2 regions of the Agromyces sp. NBRC 114283 genome follow, and region 1 is predicted to be linked to the other one. Evidence: predicted binding sites of a transcription regulator. Region 1 holds the regulator's gene; the other holds the start of a gene.
What was found. Region 1 encodes HspR, which represses chaperone genes until heat shock. Its sites were predicted from a motif close to AAGTTGAGTCNNNNNGACTCAACTT; they were not measured.
Positions count from the first base shown of each region.

Region 2: a site for HspR is predicted at 1,143-1,167, ahead of QSJ60_RS15945 (ATP-dependent Clp protease ATP-binding subunit). Genes of this name have one in related genera too.

Region 1 is NZ_BSQP01000001.1:528,934-533,724, forward strand. Features, by position in the region: gene dnaK (molecular chaperone DnaK) at 1-412, shown strand, start outside; gene QSJ60_RS02540 (nucleotide exchange factor GrpE) at 415-1,020, shown strand; gene QSJ60_RS02545 (DnaJ C-terminal domain-containing protein) at 1,157-2,143, shown strand; gene QSJ60_RS02550 (heat shock protein transcriptional repressor HspR) at 2,146-2,562, shown strand; gene QSJ60_RS02555 (hypothetical protein) at 2,615-3,361, opposite strand; gene QSJ60_RS02560 (class I SAM-dependent methyltransferase) at 3,435-4,628, shown strand; gene QSJ60_RS02565 (DUF817 domain-containing protein) at 4,625-4,791, shown strand, end outside.
Region 2 is NZ_BSQP01000001.1:3,324,526-3,329,316, reverse strand. Features, by position in the region: gene QSJ60_RS15950 (toll/interleukin-1 receptor domain-containing protein) at 1-1,066, shown strand, start outside; gene QSJ60_RS15945 (ATP-dependent Clp protease ATP-binding subunit) at 1,183-3,852, shown strand; gene QSJ60_RS15940 (LuxR C-terminal-related transcriptional regulator) at 3,915-4,433, opposite strand.

The sequences.
Region 1 (4,791 bases):
GCGCGAGGCCGAGGAGCACGCCGCAGAAGACAAGAAGCGCCGTGAGTCCGCCGAGCAGCGCAACCAGGCCGAGCAGCTCGCCTACTCGGTCGAGAAGCTGATCAAGGACAACGAGGACAAGCTCCCCGAGGACGTCAAGACCGAGGTCCAGGGCGACGTCGACGCCCTGAAGTCGGCGCTCGCGGGCGAGGACGACGACGCGGTGAAGACCGCGTTCGAGAAGCTCTCGCAGTCGCAGGGCAAGCTCGGCGAGGCGATCTACGCGCAGCAGCAGTCCGAGGCGCCCGCCGGTGCCGGTGAGGACCAGAACGCCAGCGGCCAGGCATCCGACCAGGCGTCCGACGAGGACGTGGTCGACGCCGAGGTCGTCGACGACGAGGACCCGTCGACGGGCTCCGGGCAGGCGAAGTAACCATGGCTGACGAGAACCAGAACCCCGACGAGCCGGTCATCCGCGACAAGCGGAAGATCGACCCCGAGACCGGTGCGGTTCGCGAGCCGTCGAACGAGACGGATGCCGCGGCCGACGCCGCGGCATCCGTCGACGAGGCCGAGCTCACCGTCGACGACATCCTCAACGCGGCGCAGGCCGAGGTCGCGGAGCCGAACGACGAGCACCTCGCCGACCTCAAGCGGGTGACCGCCGAGTACGCCAACTACCGCAAGCGCACCGAGCAGAACCGCGAGCTCGAGCGCGACCGGGCGGTCGGCCAGACGGTCGCCGCGCTGCTGCCCGTGCTCGACGACCTCGACCGGGCCGAGAAGCACGGCGACCTCGAGGGCGACACCGCCTTCGGCACGATCGCCGCGAAGCTCCGCCAGGTCACCGAGCGGCTCGGCCTGGTGCGCTTCGGCGCGGTCGGCGAGCCGTTCGACCCGCAGCTGCACGAGGCGATCTTCCAGCAGCCCGCCGACGACGTGGAGGTCGACACGGTCGCCGACGTCGTCGAGACCGGGTACCAGCTGGGCGAGGTCCAGCTGCGGCCGGCCAAGGTCGTGGTGAAGAGCCCGCAGGGCTGAGCCCCGGCAGACCGCCCCACGAGACGGGAGGAGATTCGCGCCAGGGGAGGATGGGATCGTTCGATCCGACCTCCGCCGCAGCGAATCTCCTCCCGCACTCATTCAGATACGACAGACTTCAAGAAAGGAGGTGCCGATGGCCAGTCAGGACTGGTTCGACAAGGACTTCTACCAGGTGCTCGGCGTCTCCAAGGACGCGAGCGACAGCGAGATCAAGAAGGTCTACCGCAAGCTCGCGCGCAAGTACCACCCAGACCAGAACCCCGGCGACGCCGCCGCGGAGGCGAAGTTCAAGGAGATCTCCGAGGCGAACGCCGTGCTCTCCGACCCCGAGCAGCGCAAGGAGTACGACGCCATCCGGGCGATGGGCTCCGGGGCGCGCTTCACGGCGCCCGGCGCCGGCGGCCAGGGCGGCTTCGAGGACGTCTTCGGCGGCATGTTCAACCAGGGCGGCGGCGGCCAGCGCTACACCTTCCAGCAGGGCGGCGACTACGACGACCTGCTCGGCGGGCTCTTCGGCGGCGGCCGCTTCGGGCAGCCCTCCGGAGGATACCGAGGCTTCGGCGGGCCGACCCGCGGGCGCGACGTCACGGCGACGACCACGCTCGACTTCATCACGGCGACCAAGGGCGAGCAGATCACCCTGCAGACCTCCGACGGCAAGCCGATCACGGTGCGCATCCCGGCCGGCGTCGCCGACGGGCAGAAGATCAAGCTCCGCGGCAAGGGCCACCCCTCGCCCGACGGCGGCGAGACCGGCGACCTCATCCTCACCGTGCACGTGCGCAAGCACCCGGTCTTCGAGCGCGACGGGCTGAACCTCCGCGTCACCGTGCCCGTGACGTTCACCGAGGCCGCGCTCGGCGCCACGATCCAGGTGCCGACCCTCGGCGGCGACCCCGTCAAGCTGCGGGTCGCCCCCGGCACCCCGAGCGGACGGGTGCTGCGCGTCAAGGGCCGCGGCGTCGAGACGAAGAAGGGCACCGGCGACCTGCTCGCCGTCGTGCAGATCGCCGTCCCCTCCCACCTCTCGAAGGAGGCGAAGGAGGCCGTCGAGGCGCTCGCCGCCGCCCTCCCCGACGAGGACCCGCGCGAAGACCTGCTCGCCAAGGCGCGGAGCTAGCCGTGAACGAGACGAGCCCGCTCTTCGTGATCTCGGTCGCGGCCGAGCTCGCGGGCATGCACCCGCAGACCCTCCGGCAGTACGACCGGCTCGGGCTCGTGTCGCCCACCCGCACCGCCGGCAAGTCGCGCCGCTACTCCATGCGCGACGTCGTGCAGTTGCGCGAGATCGCCCAGCTCTCGGCCGAGGGCGTGAGCCTCGAGGGTATCCGCCGGGTGCTCGGCCTCGAAGACGAGGTGCAGAGCCTGCGCGCCCGGGTGCGCGAGCTCGAGGCCGCGCTCGCCGACGAGATGCTGAACCGGCCGGGTCGCCGCGTGTTCGCCGCAGGTTCGGCCGGTGAAGTCGTCACCCTCAAGGCCGGCACGCGCGTGCGCCGCGAGAACGCGCTCGTCGTCTGGCGCCCGCTCGAGCACGAGTAGCGCCCCGACCGCGGCGAAGCGCGGCGGCCAGCGCCGAACGCGCGCAGCCGGCTCAGCGCCCCCAGGCCTCGGCAGGCGCCTCGATGACGTCGTACGGCCGCGAGCTCCAGTGCGTGCCGTAGCCGTAGTGGCTCGAGGCCCACGGCGAGGCCCAGATCGCCTGCGCCGTCGCGTCGGCGGAGTCGCCGCGCTGCAGCGCGGCGTCGACGGCCGGGTACCGTCCGGAGCGCAGGTTCTCGGCGGCGTAGTACGCCGCGACGGCGAGGTCAGGGTAGCTCCCCAGCCCTGAGCCTCCGCCCGAGCCCTGCCCGTTGTTGAGCGGGTTGTTGCGGTTCCACCAGTTGTCGGCGCCGTTCTCCTGGCGCATCCAGCGCATCATGAACGTGACGTTCTCTTCGGTCACCGGCCAGTCGCCCTCGATCAGCACGAGCTTCGCCCAGTCGAGGTTGGTGCCGCCCGCCACGAGGGTCTGGGTGCCCGTGGACGCGACGTACGACTCCTCGGCGACGCCGGGCAGGGCCGCGGCGTCGTGCACCTCGATCGACTGCACCGCGTCGGCGACGGTGTCGGCCGATCCGTCGGCGACGAGGGCCACGGCCGCCGGGTCGGGGGCCGGCGAGCTCGGTGCCAGCGCGAGCCCCGCGGTCGTGCCGAGCACGACGACGGAGGCGAAGAGGGCCGCGAAGCGGCGGGCGACGGGCGGCCGTGCGGCGTCGCTGCGGGGTCGCTCGCGCGCCGCCGCACCGGGGTTCGGGGCGACGGCCGGGTCGGTGGAGCGGGGGAACCGGCGGTGACGCATGCGGATGCGAGGGTAGCAAACCCGACTGGATCCCTCCAGAGCGCGCCCAGTCGGCGCCGGGTAGCCTGCCGAGGTGGACTTCACTGCGCTGCGCCGGCATCCCGACGTCGAGGGGCCCGGGCTCGAGGCATCCGATGCCGCCGACCGGCTGATCCTCGACGAGGCGAGGGCGGCCGTCGGGGCGCTCGCGCCCGGTGAGCTCGTCGTCATCGACGACGCCTTCGGGGCCCTCGCGCTCGGCGCGGTGGACCTCGGCGCGCACGAGGTGCGCGTGCACCAGGACCCGATCACGGGCGAGCGCGCGCTCGCCGAGAACGCCGCCCGGCTCGGGCTCGCGCACGAGGTGCGCTCGGAGCCGCTCGCGCCGGCGCTCGTCGCCGGGGCGCGGCTCGTGCTGCTGCGGCTGCCGCGCTCCCTCGACCGGCTCGACGAGATCGCCGAGCTCGTCGCCCGCCACGCGGCTCCCGACGTCGAGATCGTCGCCGGGGGACGCCTGAAGCACATGTCGATCGCGATGAACGAGGTGCTCGGCCGAGCGTTCGCGCGCGTCGACGTGAGCCTCGCGCGGCAGAAGTCGCGGGTGCTGCGCGCGAGCGGCGCTCGCGCCGAGCTGCGACCGCCGGCCGGCGCCGCGGATGCCCCGTCGAATGCCGCGCCCGCCCGGTGGCCGCGCCGCGAACGCCACGACGAGCTCGGCCTCGTGGTCGTCGCGCACGGCGGCGTGTTCGCGGGCACGAAGGTCGACATCGGCACCCGCTTCCTCCTCGGCCACCTCGCCGAGGCCGTGCCCGGCGCGGCATCCGCCGTCGACCTCGCCTGCGGCAGCGGCGTCATCGCGACCAAGCTCGCGCTCTCGCGCCCGGGCATCCGCGTCACGGCGAGCGACCGCTCGGCGGCCGCCGCGGCATCCGCCCGCCTCACCGCGCTGGCGAACGGGGTCGCCGAGCGGGTGACCGTGGAACGCGCCGACGGCCTCGAGCTCCTCGCCGACGCGAGCGAGCCGCTCGTGCTGCTGAACCCGCCGTTCCACAGTGACGCGGCGCTCTCCACGGGCATCGCGGGGCACCTCTTCGCCGACGCGGCGCGGGTGCTGGCGCCGGACGGCGAGCTCTGGTGCGTCTGGAACTCGCATCTGCGCTACCGGCCGCTGCTCGAGCGCCTCGTCGGCCCGACGCGGCAGATCGCGAGGAACGCGAAGTTCACGGTGACCGCCTCCCGGCGCTCCGAGCGAACCGCCGAGCGAAGCGCCGAGCGGGCGGGCGCGTGACGGCCGCCGAGCAGCCGGCCGACGACGAGCGGCCGGACCCGCGCCGGCTCACCTCCGTCGAGCAGCGCATCGACGCCGCCGCGCACCGCCTGCTCGCGGGCGCGTCCGAGCACGGGGCGAAGGCCAAACTGCTCGAGTTCCTCGTGTTCGGGGCGAAGCAGGC
Region 2 (4,791 bases), 2.8 Mb from region 1:
TCGCGCGAAGCTTGATGAGGCGCTCCAAGCGACGTTGTTCTTTATCCCCATACTCACGCCGACGTACTTCACCCGGGAAGAGTGTCGGAACGAGCTGCGCCGCTTTGCAACCTCGGCGAGCAAAGTTGGACTCCCGCAGCTCCTTCTTTCGGTCCGATACGTTCCAGTTCCAGACCTGATAGAGGACAGCGGCGATGAGCTGAAGGCGATCGCGGCGAGAATGCAGTATGAGCCTTGGGAACGCATGCGATTGCTCGACGAGGCATCGGCGGACTATCGGGCGGCGATCAACCGGCTGGCTCTCCGGCTCGTAGAACTCACACAGGAGCTGGAAGCATCAGGCGGTCCGGCCGGGCAAGGCACGTTGGCCGGTAGCGCAGCGATCGCGACCGACGCTGGAATCGAACGCGTTTCAGCCGACGGAGTATCCCCATCTAGCACCATGCCCGCGAGTTCGGTGGTGGATCCGATTGGTGCCGCAGGTGGTCAGGTTGAGGCCAGAGAGGACGCCCCGGGTCTACTAGACAGGTTGGTAGATCTGGGGCCAGCCATGCAGGATTGGGGGCAGGCGGTTGAAGCGCTGCCCCCGGCGATTGAGGCCTTCAATGCGCGGTTTTCCGCCGCCACCGAGGAGATGAACGCCGCCAACTCTCGCCCCAATTCATTCGCCGCCAAGGTTCGCATCGCTCGGCAGCTCGCCCGCGATATTGAACCAGAGCTACTGAACCTTGAGAAGCGATCTCGGGACTACTCGACGGAGCTGATTCGACTGGACCCCGCCGTTCGAGCGGTAATCGAAATCGCGAGCAACCAGGTTAACCAAGCCGGTTCGCGAAGGGCCCTAGAGCAGCTGGTCGGCATGATCGAGGCATCCAAGACGGCTGTGTCGGGGATGAAGACTGCAGCGGATGCTGCCAAGGCGAATGAGGGCATCAGCCGTGACTTGCGGCCGGTGTTGCGCCGGTTCGAAACCGCGATGCGGAACATCATTGACGGCACTGAGACATTGGAAGATTGGAGTCCGCTCATCCGTGACGCGCTCGCCCGGATGGATGCGGAGGCGTGACCCGACGAGTGCTTGGAGTGGACTGGACGAGCGCGGGCAGGTGCTAGCTGGGAATACCTCCCGCGCCCATGCGTTGAACTTGAGCGAACCACACTCAACTTCAACCAGGAGGCCAGGTGCCCAACGACTTCAACGAGGCCGGCGCGAGCTCGTTCGACGAGTTCCTCGCCCGATACCTCGCGGGTGAGCAGGCCCGTCAGGCGCGGTCGATCGACCTCAGCCGGTTCCTGACGGCCCGCACCCAGAGCATTCTTCAGCAGGCGGGACGCTTCGCCCTCGAGCGCGGCCAGACCGAGCTCGACGCGCTGCACATCCTGCGCGTCATCGTCGAGGACGAGAGCGTGCAGGCGGCGATCCGTCGCGTCGGCGCGAGCCCCGAGCGCATCATCACCGCGACCGAGGCGCGCCTGCCGGCATCCGGCGACGTCCCCTTCGACGAGCTGGGTCAGCGGCGCGACGCCGCGACCATCACGCCCTCGGCCTCCCGCGCGCTGTTCCACAGCTACCAGGTGGCGCGCTCCTCTGGCGCGACGTACATCGACCCCGAGCACCTCTTCTTCGCGCTCGTGCTGGGACAGGATGCCCCGGCCGGACAGGTGCTCGCCCGTGCGGGCGTCACGGCCGAGGCCCTGACGCAGACGATGCGGGACGGGGTGGATGAGGCCCTTCGACAGGGCACTGACGAGGATTCCCTTCGACAGGCTCAGGGAACCGGCGAGGGGGATTCCCTTCGACAGGCTCAGGGATCCACGCCGACGCTCGACAAGTTCGGCATGGACCTCACCGAGCGTGCCCGCAACGGCGAGCTCGACCCCGTGATTGGCCGTGCCGACGAGATCGAGCAGACCATCGAGATCCTCTCCCGCCGCACGAAGAACAACCCCGTGCTCGTGGGCGAGGCGGGCGTCGGCAAGACCGCGATCGTCGAGGGTCTCGCGCAGGCCATCGTCGACGAGCAGGTGCCCGAAGCCCTGCTCGGCAAGCGCGTCATCGCGCTCGACTTGCCCGGCATGCTCGCCGGCACCCGCTACCGCGGCGACTTCGAGGAGCGCCTCACCAAGACGATGGAGGAGATCGCCGCCCACCGCGGCGAGCTGATCGTCTTCATCGACGAGGTGCACACCGTCGTCGGCGCCGGAGGCGCGGGCGAGGGCGGCATGGACGCGGGCAACATCCTGAAGCCGCGCCTCGCGCGCGGCGAGCTGCACCTCATCGGGGCGACCACGCTCAAGGAGTACCGCCAGATCGAGAAGGACCCCGCCCTCGAGCGCCGCTTCCAGCCGGTGCGCGTCGGCGAGCCCTCGATCGAGGACGCCGTGCGCATCCTCCAGGGCCTGAAGCCCGCCTACGAGGAGCACCACGGCGTCGAGTACACGGATGACGCGCTGCGCGCCGCCGTCGAACTCGGCAGCCGCTACCTGCCCGACCGGGTGCTGCCCGACAAGGCGATCGACCTCATCGACCAGGCCGGTGCGCGACTGCGCCTCCGCCTCGGCGTGAAGACCGACGTGCCCGCGCTCATGGCGCGGCTCGCCGAGCTCGAGTCCGAGAAGAACGCCGCCGTCGCCGCCGAGCACTACGAGGAGGCATCCCGCATCCGCGACGAGATCTCGAAGGTGCAGGGGAAGCTGGATGAGGTGGGGGCGAGTTCCCTTCGACACGCTCAGGGAACCAACGCGGCTCAGGGGACCAGCCAGGATTCCCTTCGACAGGCTCAGGGAACGATCGTCGACGAGGCGCAGATCGCCGCGGTGATCTCGCGCGCCACCGGCATCCCCGTGAACCGCCTCACCGAGGGGGAGCGCGAGCGCCTCGCGACCCTCGAAGACGAGCTGCACGCCCGCGTGATCGGGCAGGACGACGCGGTCACCGCCGTCGCCAAGTCTGTGCGTCGCAACCGCACCGGCATGGGCGACGCGAAGCGGCCGGTCGGCTCGTTCTTGTTCCTCGGGCCGACGGGCGTCGGCAAGACCGAGCTCGCCCGCGCGCTCGCCGACCGCTTGTTCGACGACGAGTCCGCCGTGATCCGCTTCGACATGTCGGAGTTCGGCGAGCGGCACACCGTGTCGCGGCTCGTCGGCGCCCCTCCCGGGTACGTCGGCTACGACGAGGCGGGTCAGCTCACCGAGCGCGTGCGCCGCAACCCGTACTCGATCGTGCTGTTCGACGAGATCGAGAAGGCGCACCCCGACGTGTTCAACCTGCTGCTGCAGGTGCTCGACGACGGACGCCTCACCGACGGGCAGGGTCGCACGGTCGACTTCCGCAACACGGTCGTCGTGATGACCTCGAACCTCGGGTCGGAGTTCCTCGCCTCGCGGTCCGGTGCGCTCGGCTTCGTCGCGTCGGCGGATGCCTCGGCGAACGGCTTCTCCTCGGAGAAGGACCTGCGCGACCGAGTCATGGGCAAGCTGCGCGAGGCGATGCGTCCCGAGTTCCTGAACCGCATCGACGAGATTGTGCTGTTCAAGAAGCTCACGAAGGACGAGATCGCCGAGATCGTCTCGCTCATGCTCGTCGCCACCCGCGCCCGCCTCGGTGCGCGCGAGATCGGTCTCGAGGTGACCGACGCGGCTGTCGCGTGGATGGCCGAGCACGGCTACGAGCCCGAATTCGGCGCGCGGCCGCTGCGCCGCCTGATCCAGCGCGAGGTCGACGACCGCATCTCCGATCTGCTCGTCTCCGGCGAGCTCGGTGACGGTGGACTCGTGCGGGTGGATGCCTCGGGCGGCGAGCTCGTCGTGGCATCCGCGGTTCCCGCCACCGGGATGCCGCAGGCCGCGTAACCCCATCGACCGGAACGCCCGGCCCTCCGCGGAGGGCCGGGCGTTCTGCTCCTCTCGAGCTTCTACACCGCTTGGTGCGCGAGTTCGGGGACCGTCTCGATGATCCCGAGTTGATGGGCTCGGATGATCACGTCGAGTCGAGTGCTCGCTCCCAGCCTCTCGAAGCAGTCGTGGATATGCCGCTTGACGGTACCGGTGGTGATCGTCAGGCGTTCACCGATCTCAGCGTTGGACATGCCGGACGCGACGAGGTGGAGAACCTGCTGCTGTCGGTCGGTCAAGACGAGCGACTCATCGCCGTACTCGGAGCGGACGATCGAGTTGACGATCGAGCGCAGCTCATCAAGACCGGCTTCACCACTCGCGATACGCCAGCCACGGCGTCGTAGCCGCAGCGCGGTTTGTCGGAATCGCATCTCAGCGCTCTTGCAATGTGCTGTTGCCAGTCCAACCACCGCCTCGAGAGGAGACTCCATGAGCGCGTCCACCACGCGTGGACTGTCGAGAGGGTGGCGGGTCTCGAGGTCGACAATCAAGATGGACGCGGCAGAAGCTCCTGCTTCTGCTTCAAACTGCGCCATGGACTCAAACGACCCGCTCGGGACTGCCCCACTGGGGATGAGCGCGAGATGCACAGAGTCTCGAAGCAAGCGGCGAGGCGAGATCACGGCGAGTCCGTAGCGTTTGCGAAAGCGCTCCGCCGTGGGGGTTTGTCTCGACATCCGGACTACACGCAGAACGTCGTCTGGCTCGAGATGTCCGCGGTCGAGTCCAGAGCATCGACAGCCCACAGGCCACCGCCACGGGCTCCACGGAATGTCACTGTCTGGTATCCAGTTGAGTTCATGGTCTCACCATATGTCGAGCGATCACCTGGCGCGTAGACGCGCACCGACCCCTTCGCGGTGACGGTGATCTGCCCGTACCATGACGCCGGGC